Regions from separate parts of the Amycolatopsis albispora genome, predicted to be linked through region 3. Evidence: predicted binding sites of a transcription regulator. Region 3 holds the regulator's gene; each other region holds the start of a gene.
What was found. The regulator HspR, encoded in region 3, represses chaperone genes until heat shock. The targets are predictions, from matches to a motif close to ANNTTGAGTNNNNNNNACTCAANNT.

Region 1: lon (endopeptidase La) is a predicted target of HspR. The motif match lies at 1,729-1,753, and genes of this name have one in related genera.
Region 2: A4R43_RS21445 (adenylate cyclase) is a predicted target of HspR. The motif match lies at 1,311-1,335, and genes of this name have one in related genera.

Annotation. Positions count from the first base shown of each region.
Region 1 is NZ_CP015163.1:7,143,862-7,147,089, reverse strand. It holds gene A4R43_RS33920 (GNAT family N-acetyltransferase) at 1-761, shown strand, start outside; gene A4R43_RS33915 (SAM-dependent methyltransferase) at 804-1,661, shown strand; gene lon (endopeptidase La) at 1,768-3,228, shown strand, end outside.
Region 2 is NZ_CP015163.1:4,569,350-4,572,577, forward strand. It holds gene A4R43_RS21435 (VOC family protein) at 1-329, opposite strand, end outside; gene A4R43_RS44045 (TIGR03086 family metal-binding protein) at 350-1,219, opposite strand; gene A4R43_RS21445 (adenylate cyclase) at 1,336-2,322, shown strand; gene A4R43_RS21450 (hypothetical protein) at 2,325-3,228, shown strand, end outside.
Region 3 is NZ_CP015163.1:6,730,623-6,733,850, reverse strand. It holds partial or broken gene A4R43_RS44870 (globin domain-containing protein) at 1-471, shown strand, start outside; gene A4R43_RS31815 (heat shock protein transcriptional repressor HspR) at 1,147-1,584, opposite strand; gene dnaJ (molecular chaperone DnaJ) at 1,586-2,755, opposite strand; gene grpE (nucleotide exchange factor GrpE) at 2,783-3,228, opposite strand, start outside.

The DNA of each region.
Region 1 (3,228 bases), 410 kb from region 3:
GGCGCGCGCTGGTCGAGCACCGGATGGACCTGCGGCTGGCGGGTCCCGATCCGGGCACCGCGCTCGGCAGGCTGCTGGAGAAGTGGCAGGAACGGCTGGCCGCCGCCGGTACCGCGCGGAATGACTGGGAGACCGCCGCCGTGGTGATCCGGCCCAGCCGCGACTCGACCGGTGCCGGTGAGCTGCTGCGACACGGGTTCGCGCCGGTGCGCGTGGTGGCCGTCCGGCCGGCCGAACGGCACGGCCGCGGGCCGCGGCAGACGCCGGGCGTGGCCGTGCGCACGGCCACCCGCGACGACCTCACCAACGTGGTCGACCTCCTGCTGGAGCTGCAGCACTACGACGCGCAGTTCGGCGTCGCGACCGTGCGCGAGAGCACCGAGCGCGCGCTGACCGCCGAGGTCGAAGAGGTGCTGGCGCAGGACGAGCCGCCGTTGTGGATCGCCGAGGTGTACGGCAAGGCGCTCGGGGTGGCCAGGGTGCAGCTGCCGCCGTCGTCGGACTGGGCGAAGATCTACGTCGACCAGCGCAGCCACCCGAAGATCGGGTACCTGACCTCGCTGAACGTCGCCGAGCAGGCACGCAGCACCGGCGTCGGCACCGCGCTCGCCGCGCACGCGCACCAGGTGTTCGACACCGAGGGCGTGGATCTCGCTCTGCTGCACCACGCGCTGGCGAACCCGCGCTCGACGCCGTTCTGGTACGCGCAGGGCTACCGGCCGCTGTGGACCTACTGGTACCGGCGGCCCGCCGTGCGATAGAACTGTTGAACGCAGTTCGCCACAAAACCTCCGGAGCCACCGTTGACCGACAGCACCGATTCCGCCCCGGAAGCCCCGGCCGGGGTGGACACCGAGAAGCCGTCCTCGGCCCGGGTCTACGACTGGTACCTGGGCGGCACCCAGAACTGGGCGGTGGACCGCGAATTCGGCAAGCGGCTGGAAGAGCAGTGGCCGCACGTGAAACCGGGGGCCCGGCACAACCGCGAGTTCATGAACCGCGCGGTGCGGGCCGCGCTCGACGCCGGGATCCGGCAGTTCCTCGACCTCGGTTCCGGTGTGCCGACCGCGGGCAACGTGCACGAGGTGATCCGCGAGGAGCTGGGCGACGGGCCCGACGCCGAGCGGGCGACGGTGGTCTACGTGGACTACGAAGCCGTCGCCACCGCGCACGCCACGCTCATCCTCGAACGGCAGGGCGCCACCGGCTGGGCCGGGCACGTCCAGGAGGACCTGCGCAATCCGAAGGCGATCTTCCACCACCCGACCACGCGGCGGCTGATCGACTTCGACCAGCCGGTGTGCCTGCTGATGATGGCGGTGCTGCACTTCGTCGGTCCCGACGACGACCCGGACGGGCTGGTGAAGACCTACCGCGACAGGCTCGCGCCGGGCAGCTGGCTGGCGCTGTCGCAGATGTCGGTCGGCGGCACCACCGGCGAAGAGGCCGAGGGGGTGCGCAACTTCGCCGCGCAGTACCGGAACACGCAGAACCCGGTGTGGCTGCGTGACCGCGAGGAGATCGAGCGCTGGATCGACGGCTGGACGCTGCTGGAGCCGGGGGTCACGCACCTGCCGGACTGGCGGCCGGACCGGGAGCTGACCGCCCGCGAAGCCAAGGCGCGGCCGTTCGCCTGGTGCTTCGTCGCGCAGAAACCGTAGGCGGTTTTATTCCCCGGTGACGCTCGCTACGGGCGAACAGCCAGCGGAAACAAACCCGAGCTCCGGAAAGTTGAGCTGAGCAGACTCAACTGAGAAGGAGCATTCGATGACCGACACCCGGCTCCTGCCCGTACTCCCCCTCGACTCCGACGTTGTGCTGCCCGGCATGGTCGTGCCGTTCGACCTGACCGAAGCCGAGACGCGCGCCGCGGTGGAGTCCGCGCAGGCCAAACCCCAGGGCCCGACCGTGCCCGGCATCCGGACCGCCCCCAAGGCGGAGGTGCTGATCGTGCCGCGCGTGGACGGTGAGTACGCCGAGATGGGCACGGTCGCCACCGTCGAGCGCATCGGCCGGGTCCCCGGCGGCAAGGCCGTCGTGGTCCTGCGCGGCGCCCAGCGCGCGCACGTCGGTGCCACCGGCGACGGTCCCGGTGCCGCGCGGTGGGTGCACGCGGAAACCGCCACCGAACTGCCCGCCGGTGAGCACGGCAAGCAGCTCGCCGGGGAGTACAAGGCGGTGGTGCTGTCCGTGCTCCAGCAGCGCGGTGTCTGGCAGATGCTGGACGCGGTGCAGGAGCTGGAGGACCCGTCGGCGCTGGCGGACCTCGCGGGCAACGCGCCCTACCTGGACCTGGCGCAGAAGCTCGAGCTGCTGCGGACGCTGGACGTCACCACCCGCCTGGAGAAGGCGCTGGAGTGGACGCGTGAGCACCTGGCCGAGCTGGAAGTGACCGACACGATCCGCAAGGACGTGGCCGAGGGCATGGAGAAGCAGCAGAAGGAGTTCCTGCTGCGCCGCCAGCTGGAGGCGATCCGCAAGGAGCTCGGTGAGCTGGACGGCAGCGGCGAGGAGGACGACTACCGCGCCCGCGTGGAGTCCGCCGAACTGCCCGAGCACGTCCGCAAGGCCGCGCTGGCCGAGGTGGACAAGCTGGAGCGCACCTCCGACCAGTCGCCGGAGGGCGGCTGGATCCGCACCTGGCTGGACACGGTGCTGGAGATGCCGTGGAACACCACCACCGAGGATTCCTACGACATCGCGGGCGCGCGTGCGGTGCTCGACACCGATCACGCCGGTCTGGACGACGTGAAGGAACGCATCATCGAATACCTGGCCGTGCGCAAGCGCCGGGTGGACGCCGGTGCCGTGGTCGGCGGGCGCAGGTCGGGCGCGGTGCTGGCGCTCGCCGGTCCTCCCGGGGTCGGCAAGACCTCGCTGGGCGAGTCGATCGCGAAGGCGATGGGCCGCAAGTTCGTCCGGGTGGCGCTCGGCGGCATCCGCGACGAGGCCGAGATCCGCGGTCACCGGCGCACCTACGTCGGCGCGCTGCCCGGCCGCGTGGTGCGGGCGATCAAGGAAGCCGGTTCGATGAACCCGGTGGTGCTGCTCGACGAGATCGACAAGGTGGGCGCCGACTACCGCGGCGACCCGACCGCGGCGCTGCTCGAAGTGCTCGACCCCGAGCAGAACCACACCTTCCGCGACCACTACCTCGAGGTCGAGCTGGACCTGTCGGACGTGGTGTTCCTGGCCACGGCCAACGCGCTCGAGACCATTCCCGGCCCG
Region 2 (3,228 bases), 2.2 Mb from region 3:
ACCGGCTCCTGGACCACCTCGCCGCCCCCGGCCCGCACCTTCTCGAAGGTGCCGTCGAGGTCCCGGCTGGCCAGCAGGATCCAGCCGTAGGTGCCCTTGGCCATCATCCGCGCGATGGTGGCCCGCTCCTCCTCGCTGATCCCGGGATCGGCGGCGGGCGGCGCGAGCAGGATGGAGGTGGGCTGCCCGGCGGGACCGACCGTGATCCAGCGCATCTTCCCCTGCCCGACGTCGCTGCGGACCTCGAAACCGAGGGTGTCGCGGTAGAAGGACAGCGACGCCTCCGGGTCCTCGTGCGGCAGGACCGTCGTGTGAATCGTGATGTCCATGACCAGCATGCTAAGCGCGCTCAGGGCACCCGGCCGGTGATCGCGACGATCCGATCGAGTGGTGCGGCGTCGGCCGGTACTTCGACCGGCAGCCCCCACAGTTCCGGCAGCGGCGCGCGCGGCACGAACTCGGCGACGTGGTCCAGGCACGCGCGCAGGGTGCCGGACGGTGGGTCGAACGGCTGCCCGGTGGCCTTGGCCAGGTCCCAGCCGTGCACCATCAGCTCGGTCAGCGCGATCCGGCCCCACGTCCGCTTCGGCAGCTCCAGCCCGGCCGTGCCCGCCACGCCCTGCCACTCCACCGGATCACTCCAGGCCCGCCGGAGCGCGGCGAGTTGCCGGGCGAGGCGAACCCGCCACCCGTTTTCCAGGCCGGTGACCGGTTCCCCTTCTTCTTCCCCGCGCCCCATCGCGGCAAAGCCCTGTGTCACCTCGTCGACGTGCGCGATGAGGTCGGCCACGGTGTAGTCGGCACACGGGGTCGGCAACGCGAGCTGGTCGTCGGCGATGCCCATCAGCACCTCGGCCATCGCCGCGCACGCGGGCGCCAGGTCGAGCTCCGCGACGCAGTCGACCGCGCGCACTTCGACCGGCCAGCCCGTGCCCTCCCCCAGCCGCGCCGCGACCTCCGTGGCCCGGTCGAGCCCGGCGCAGTCGACCAGCCAGTACCCGGCCAGCACCTCCTGCGTCTCGGCGAACGGCCCGTCGGTGACCACCGGAATCCCCTGCGTCAGCTCGATCCGCCTGGCTTCCGCCGGCTGCGCGAGCCCCTGCGCCTCGCCGAACTCGCCCGACTCACGCAGCTCGCGGTTGAACTCGTCCAGGAAGGCGGCCGCCCTGTCGTCACCGGCGTCGCGCTGCGTGCCGTACACCAAGATCAAGTACTTCATCCCGTTCCTTCCACCTCGCGACGCCAGGATGCGCCGCCACACCCGAGACGTCGGAACCGGCCCCGCCGATCGGACACCGCTTGCGCCGCCAGGTAAGAGTCTTGTAGACTCAAACTATGCTCACCAGGGAAGACGCCGTGAAGATGGTCGAAGAGGCAGGTGACGCCGCCGCGTTGTTCGACCGCGACCCGGCGACCGCGCACCGCCGCTACCGCGAACTCGCGGCCGCACTGCACCCGGACCGCAACCCCGGCGACACGCGTGCCCACCAGGCGGCCGCCACGCTCAACCGCCTCTACGACAGCTGGAAGCGGCCACGGCACCAGACGGTCACCACGGCGACCTCGGCCTACCCGCTGACCGGCCCGCACGCGGTCGGCAGCATCGCGACCACCTACCGCACCACCGGCCCGCACCTGGTCAAGCTCGTCCGCAACCCGGCGCTCAACCCGCTGGTCCACGCCGAATGGACGGCCCTGCGCGCACTCGACGACCTGACCGAGCGGCACCGCTGGCTGCGCCCGTACTACCCGCGCCTGATCGACACCTCAGGCCCGGTGGCTCGCGGCGACCGCGCGTTCACCGTGCTCGAACCGCTCATCGACGGGTTCACCACGCTCGCGGAGGTCAAGAAGGCCTTTCCCGGCGGGCTCGACGGCCGTGACTACGCCTGGATGCACCGGCGCCTGCTGCGTGCCGTGGCGGGTGCGCATCGCGCGGGGCTCGTGCACGGGCACATCACCGCGGACAACGTCCTGGTCCACCCGCGACAGCACGGCATCGTGCTCGTCGGCTGGTCGTTCGCCGTCGGCAACGGCGAACTTCCGTCCGCAGTGGACAAATCCACCCACTACCCGCCGGAGGTCCACAACGGACAACCTGTCACCACGGCCACCGACGTCCACATGCTGCACACGATGATGGCGGACCTGCTGGCACCGGGCGAACAGCGGCAGCGCACCTTCGCCACCTGGTGCACGCAGGACTCCCCCGCCCAGCGCCCCGACGCCGTCGACCTGCTCGACGAGTACGACGAACTGCTCGACGAGCTCTACGGCCCGCGCACCTTCAGACCTTTCGAAATCCCCGAGACAGGAGCCTGACCATGGGATACGGACACTGGGACGACAACGCCTACGCCGCGGCGAAGACCTTCCGCGCCGCCAAGGGCGAAGACGACTTCGGCTACACCGCGAACCTGCGGGCCAAGCCCGCGAAGGAATGGCGCGTCGCGCCCGCGCTCGACCCGAAAAACGCGATCCGGGAATGCCGCGATTCGGCCGACCACGCCGATTCGACGCCGATCGCGGTGCTGTTCGACGTCACCGGCTCGATGCGCCGCGTGCCGCGGATCATGCAGGGCAAGCTCGGCAAGCTGCACGGGCTGATCCAGCGCAAGGGCTACCTGGCCGATCCGCAGGTGCTCTTCGGCGCCATCGGGGACGCCGACAGCGACCGGGTTCCGTTGCAGGTCGGGCAGTTCGAGTCGGACAACCGGATGGACGAGCAGCTGCGCACCATCTTTCTCGAAGGCGGTGGCGGCGGGCAGAAGAGCGAGTCGTACGAACTGGCCGCCTACTTCATGGCACGGCACGTGGTCACCGACGCGTGGCAGAAGCGCGGCCGCAAGGGCTACCTGTTCATCATCGGCGACGAGCTGAACAAGCCTTCGCTGCGGGCGAAGCACGTGCGCCGGATCATCGGCGACGACGTGCACCAGGACATCGACCCGGCGTCGGTGTACCGCGAGCTGGCGCGCAAGTGGAATGTCTACTACGTGCTGCCGAACCAGTCGTCGTACTACAACGATCCCGAGATCGGTGCGCACTGGAGCGGGCTGCTCGGGCAGAACTTCCTCAAGCTCGATGACCCCGGCGCGGTGTGCGAGCTGATCGCGGCCACCATCGGGCTGGAGGAGCAGGTGGTCGACGTCGACGGCGCGCTGGCCGATCTCGCCGACATCGGCTCGGCCGCCGAGGGCGCGGCGGTCGGCAAGGCGCTGACCAGGC
Region 3 (3,228 bases):
CCGGTCGATCATGCACCACACGAAGCCCGGCGACGAATGGCGCATCGGCCCGGCGCTCGGCACGCTCGCCGTGCGGCGGGCGGAAAAGCGGAAACTACTCCTGATCGGCGGCGGCACCGGCCTGGCCCCACTGCGGGCGATCGCCGACGATCTGGCGCGGTGGAAGCAAACCCGGCCGTGCACCTGTTTTTCGGCGGCCGGGCGCCGGAGGACCTCTACGACCTGCCCACCCTGAAAATGCTGGCGGCAACCAATCCGTGGTTGACCGTGGTGCCGGTGACCGAGGAAGGCAACCTCCCCGGTGGGGAACACGGCACCCTCGCCGACGCGGTGCTGAAACGAGGCCCATGGCCGAACACGGATGTCCTGCTTTCGGGCTCGCCGTCGATGATCAGGGCGACCATGGCGCGCTTGGTGGCGGCAGGCGTGCCAGCCGCCCGAATCCGGTACGACCAGTTCACCGTGGACTAAGCGAGCGTGCGGCGGACATCCCGCGGGATTGCGATCAGGCACCGCAGCTTGATGCGAACATTGATGGCACGAGTGCGCGGGGCGGCACGGGCAGTGGCGGGGCCGGTTGGAGCGGTCCCACCCGCTGCCCCTAGCTAGCGGCAGCGATCAGCCCAGTACGACCAGGATGGCTACGGCGGCCAGCAGCCCGGGTACGACCAGGGCGGATATGGCGGTGGTCAGCGTTCGGCCGTGGGCACGGACACCTGAAAACACTCGACGGCTCGGCCCAGTGCCCACCGCCGATTCACGACGCATCGGGCCGGGCGCGAGTGACCCCACGCGCGCCTTCCGCGAAGACTTGTTGTGCCTCAAGGGATACACCGCACCCGCCACCGGGCTCAGCGAGCATCGCGGTGAGGATCTTCGAGGCAGCGGGGCAGATCGAGGTGATCCACCGAACCCGGCGCGCATCCTCGACCCAGAGCCCCAGAAAACCGGCAGCCCCAAACACCGGCAACCCCCGCCCACCTCGGGGGGACGTCCCTAGGCCAGTCTACGGCGTGGCGCCCTCGTGGGATGGGTGCTCGCCGGGGCGCTGTGGACGGGTGGGCGGGTGTGGATAGGTGGGTGGGTGTGGGCAGGTGGGTGGGTATGGGATAAACCCGGGTGGCGCGCCTCGGTGGGGGAGTCCGGTCAGCGGCGCGGGCGGGGGCGCCAGACGACCAGGGCGGTTTCGTTTCGCATGGGGACGAGGTCCTTGCGGTACGAAGCGTGCACCGCGGCCGCGGCCTGTTCGGCGGCGGCGTAGGCGGCGGCCAGTTCCTCCGTCAGTTCGGTCACCCGCGCACGCAACGCGTCCACCTGGTTTTCGAGTTCGATGATGCGCTTGATCCCGGCGAGGTTGACGCCGTCCTCCTGGGACAGCCGCTGGACTTCGCGCAGTAGGGCGATGTCCCGCAGTGAATACCGCCGGCCGCCCCCGGCCGTGCGGCCGGGGGAGACCAGCCCCTGGCGGTCGTACGACCGCAGGGTTTGCGCGTGCAGCCCGGAGAGCTGGGCGGCCACTGAGATGACAAAAACCGGGGTGTCCTCGTCCTGCGGCATGCCGCCCGGCAACGACGAACCGAACATGTCAGCTCCGTTCCCTGATCAGCGCGGTGATCTCCGGACGCGGGTCGTGCTGCGCGGAGGCCTCCGCGTAACTCTCCAATGCCGCCCTGGCCTTGTCGTCCAGCCGGGCGGGCACCGCCACCTGCAGGGTGACCAGCAGATCGCCCTGGGTGCCGTCGCGCTTGGTGATGCCCTTGCCGCGCACCCGCAGCACCCGGCCGCTCGCGGTACCCGGCGGCACCTTGACCGAGACCTTGCCGTCGAGCGTCGGCACCGTGATCGTGCCACCCAGCGCCAGCTCGGTGAAGCTCACCGGCACGGTGATGGTCAGATCATTGCCCGATCGGCCGAACACCGCGTGCGGGGCCACGTGCACCCGGACGTACAGGTCACCCGGTTGCGCACCGCCCCGGCCCGGCTCGCCCTGACCGGCCAGCCGGATGCGCTGGTCGTCGTCCACCCCGGCGGGGATCCGGACGGTCAGCGTGCGGGTGCGGGTGCTGATGCCCTCGCCACCGCACTCCCCGCACGGGTTGTCGATGATCGTGCCGCGGCCACGGCAGTCCCGGCACGGCTCCGAGAAGGCGAACGCCCCCTGGCTCCGGCTGACCAGCCCCGAACCACCACAGGTGCCGCAGGTCCGCGGTGTGGTGCCCGGCTTGGCGCCATTGCCACCGCAGGTGGCGCAGGTCGCCGGGCTGGACAGGCGCAGCGGCAGGGTCGCGCCCTTGACCGCCTCGACGAAGTCGATCCGGACATCCGTTTCCACGTCGGCGCCGCGCTGCGCGCGGTTCGCCGTGGCACCGGCGGCACCACGGCGGCCGAACAGGCCGCCGAGGATGTCACCGAGGCCACCGAAGCCCCCGCCTTGTCCGGCGGCGTTTCCGAAGATATCGCCGAAGTCGGTGCCACCGGCTCCGCCTCCGGGAAACCCGAAACCCCCGGGGCCGCCCGACCCGAAAAGGCGCCTCGCCTCGTCGTACTCCTTGCGCTTGGCACTGTCGGACAGCACCCCGTACGCCTCGGACACCGCCTTGAACTTCTTCTCGGCTTCGGCGTTGCCCGCGTTGGCGTCCGGGTGGTTCTCCTTCGCCAGCTTGCGGTAGGCCTTCTTGATCTCGTCCGCGGAGGCGTCGGAGGAGACGCCCAATTCACGGTAGAAGTCCTTACCGATCCACTCCCGAGCACTCATCGGGCGTCTCCTCCCTCCGGCTTGTCGCTATCGGCTGTTCTCATCAAGGGGCAGCTCACCGGACTGCGTGGCGTCCAGCTCCGGCTCGGCCTCGGCGGACGCGGGAGCCTCGGCGGCCGCGGGGGCCTCGCCCGGCTCGTGGTCGGTCACGCCGACCAGCGCCGCCCGCAGCACCCGATCCCCGAAGCGGTAACCCCGGCGCATCACCAGGGTCACCGTCGGACCGTCCACTTCGGACGAGGTGTTGTGCTGCACGGCCTCGTGCACGCTCGGGTCGAAGGGCTCGCCCTCCGCGCCGAACGGCTCGAGCCCGGCCCGCTGCAGGCTGGCCACCAGCTTGTCGGCCACCGCCTTGAACGCGCCGGTGAGGTCACCGTGCTGCTCGGCCCGCTCGAGGTCGTCGAGCAGGGGCAGCAGGTCACCGACCACCCCGGCCTTCGCCGCGTTCACCACCTGCTCGCGGTCGCGGTCCA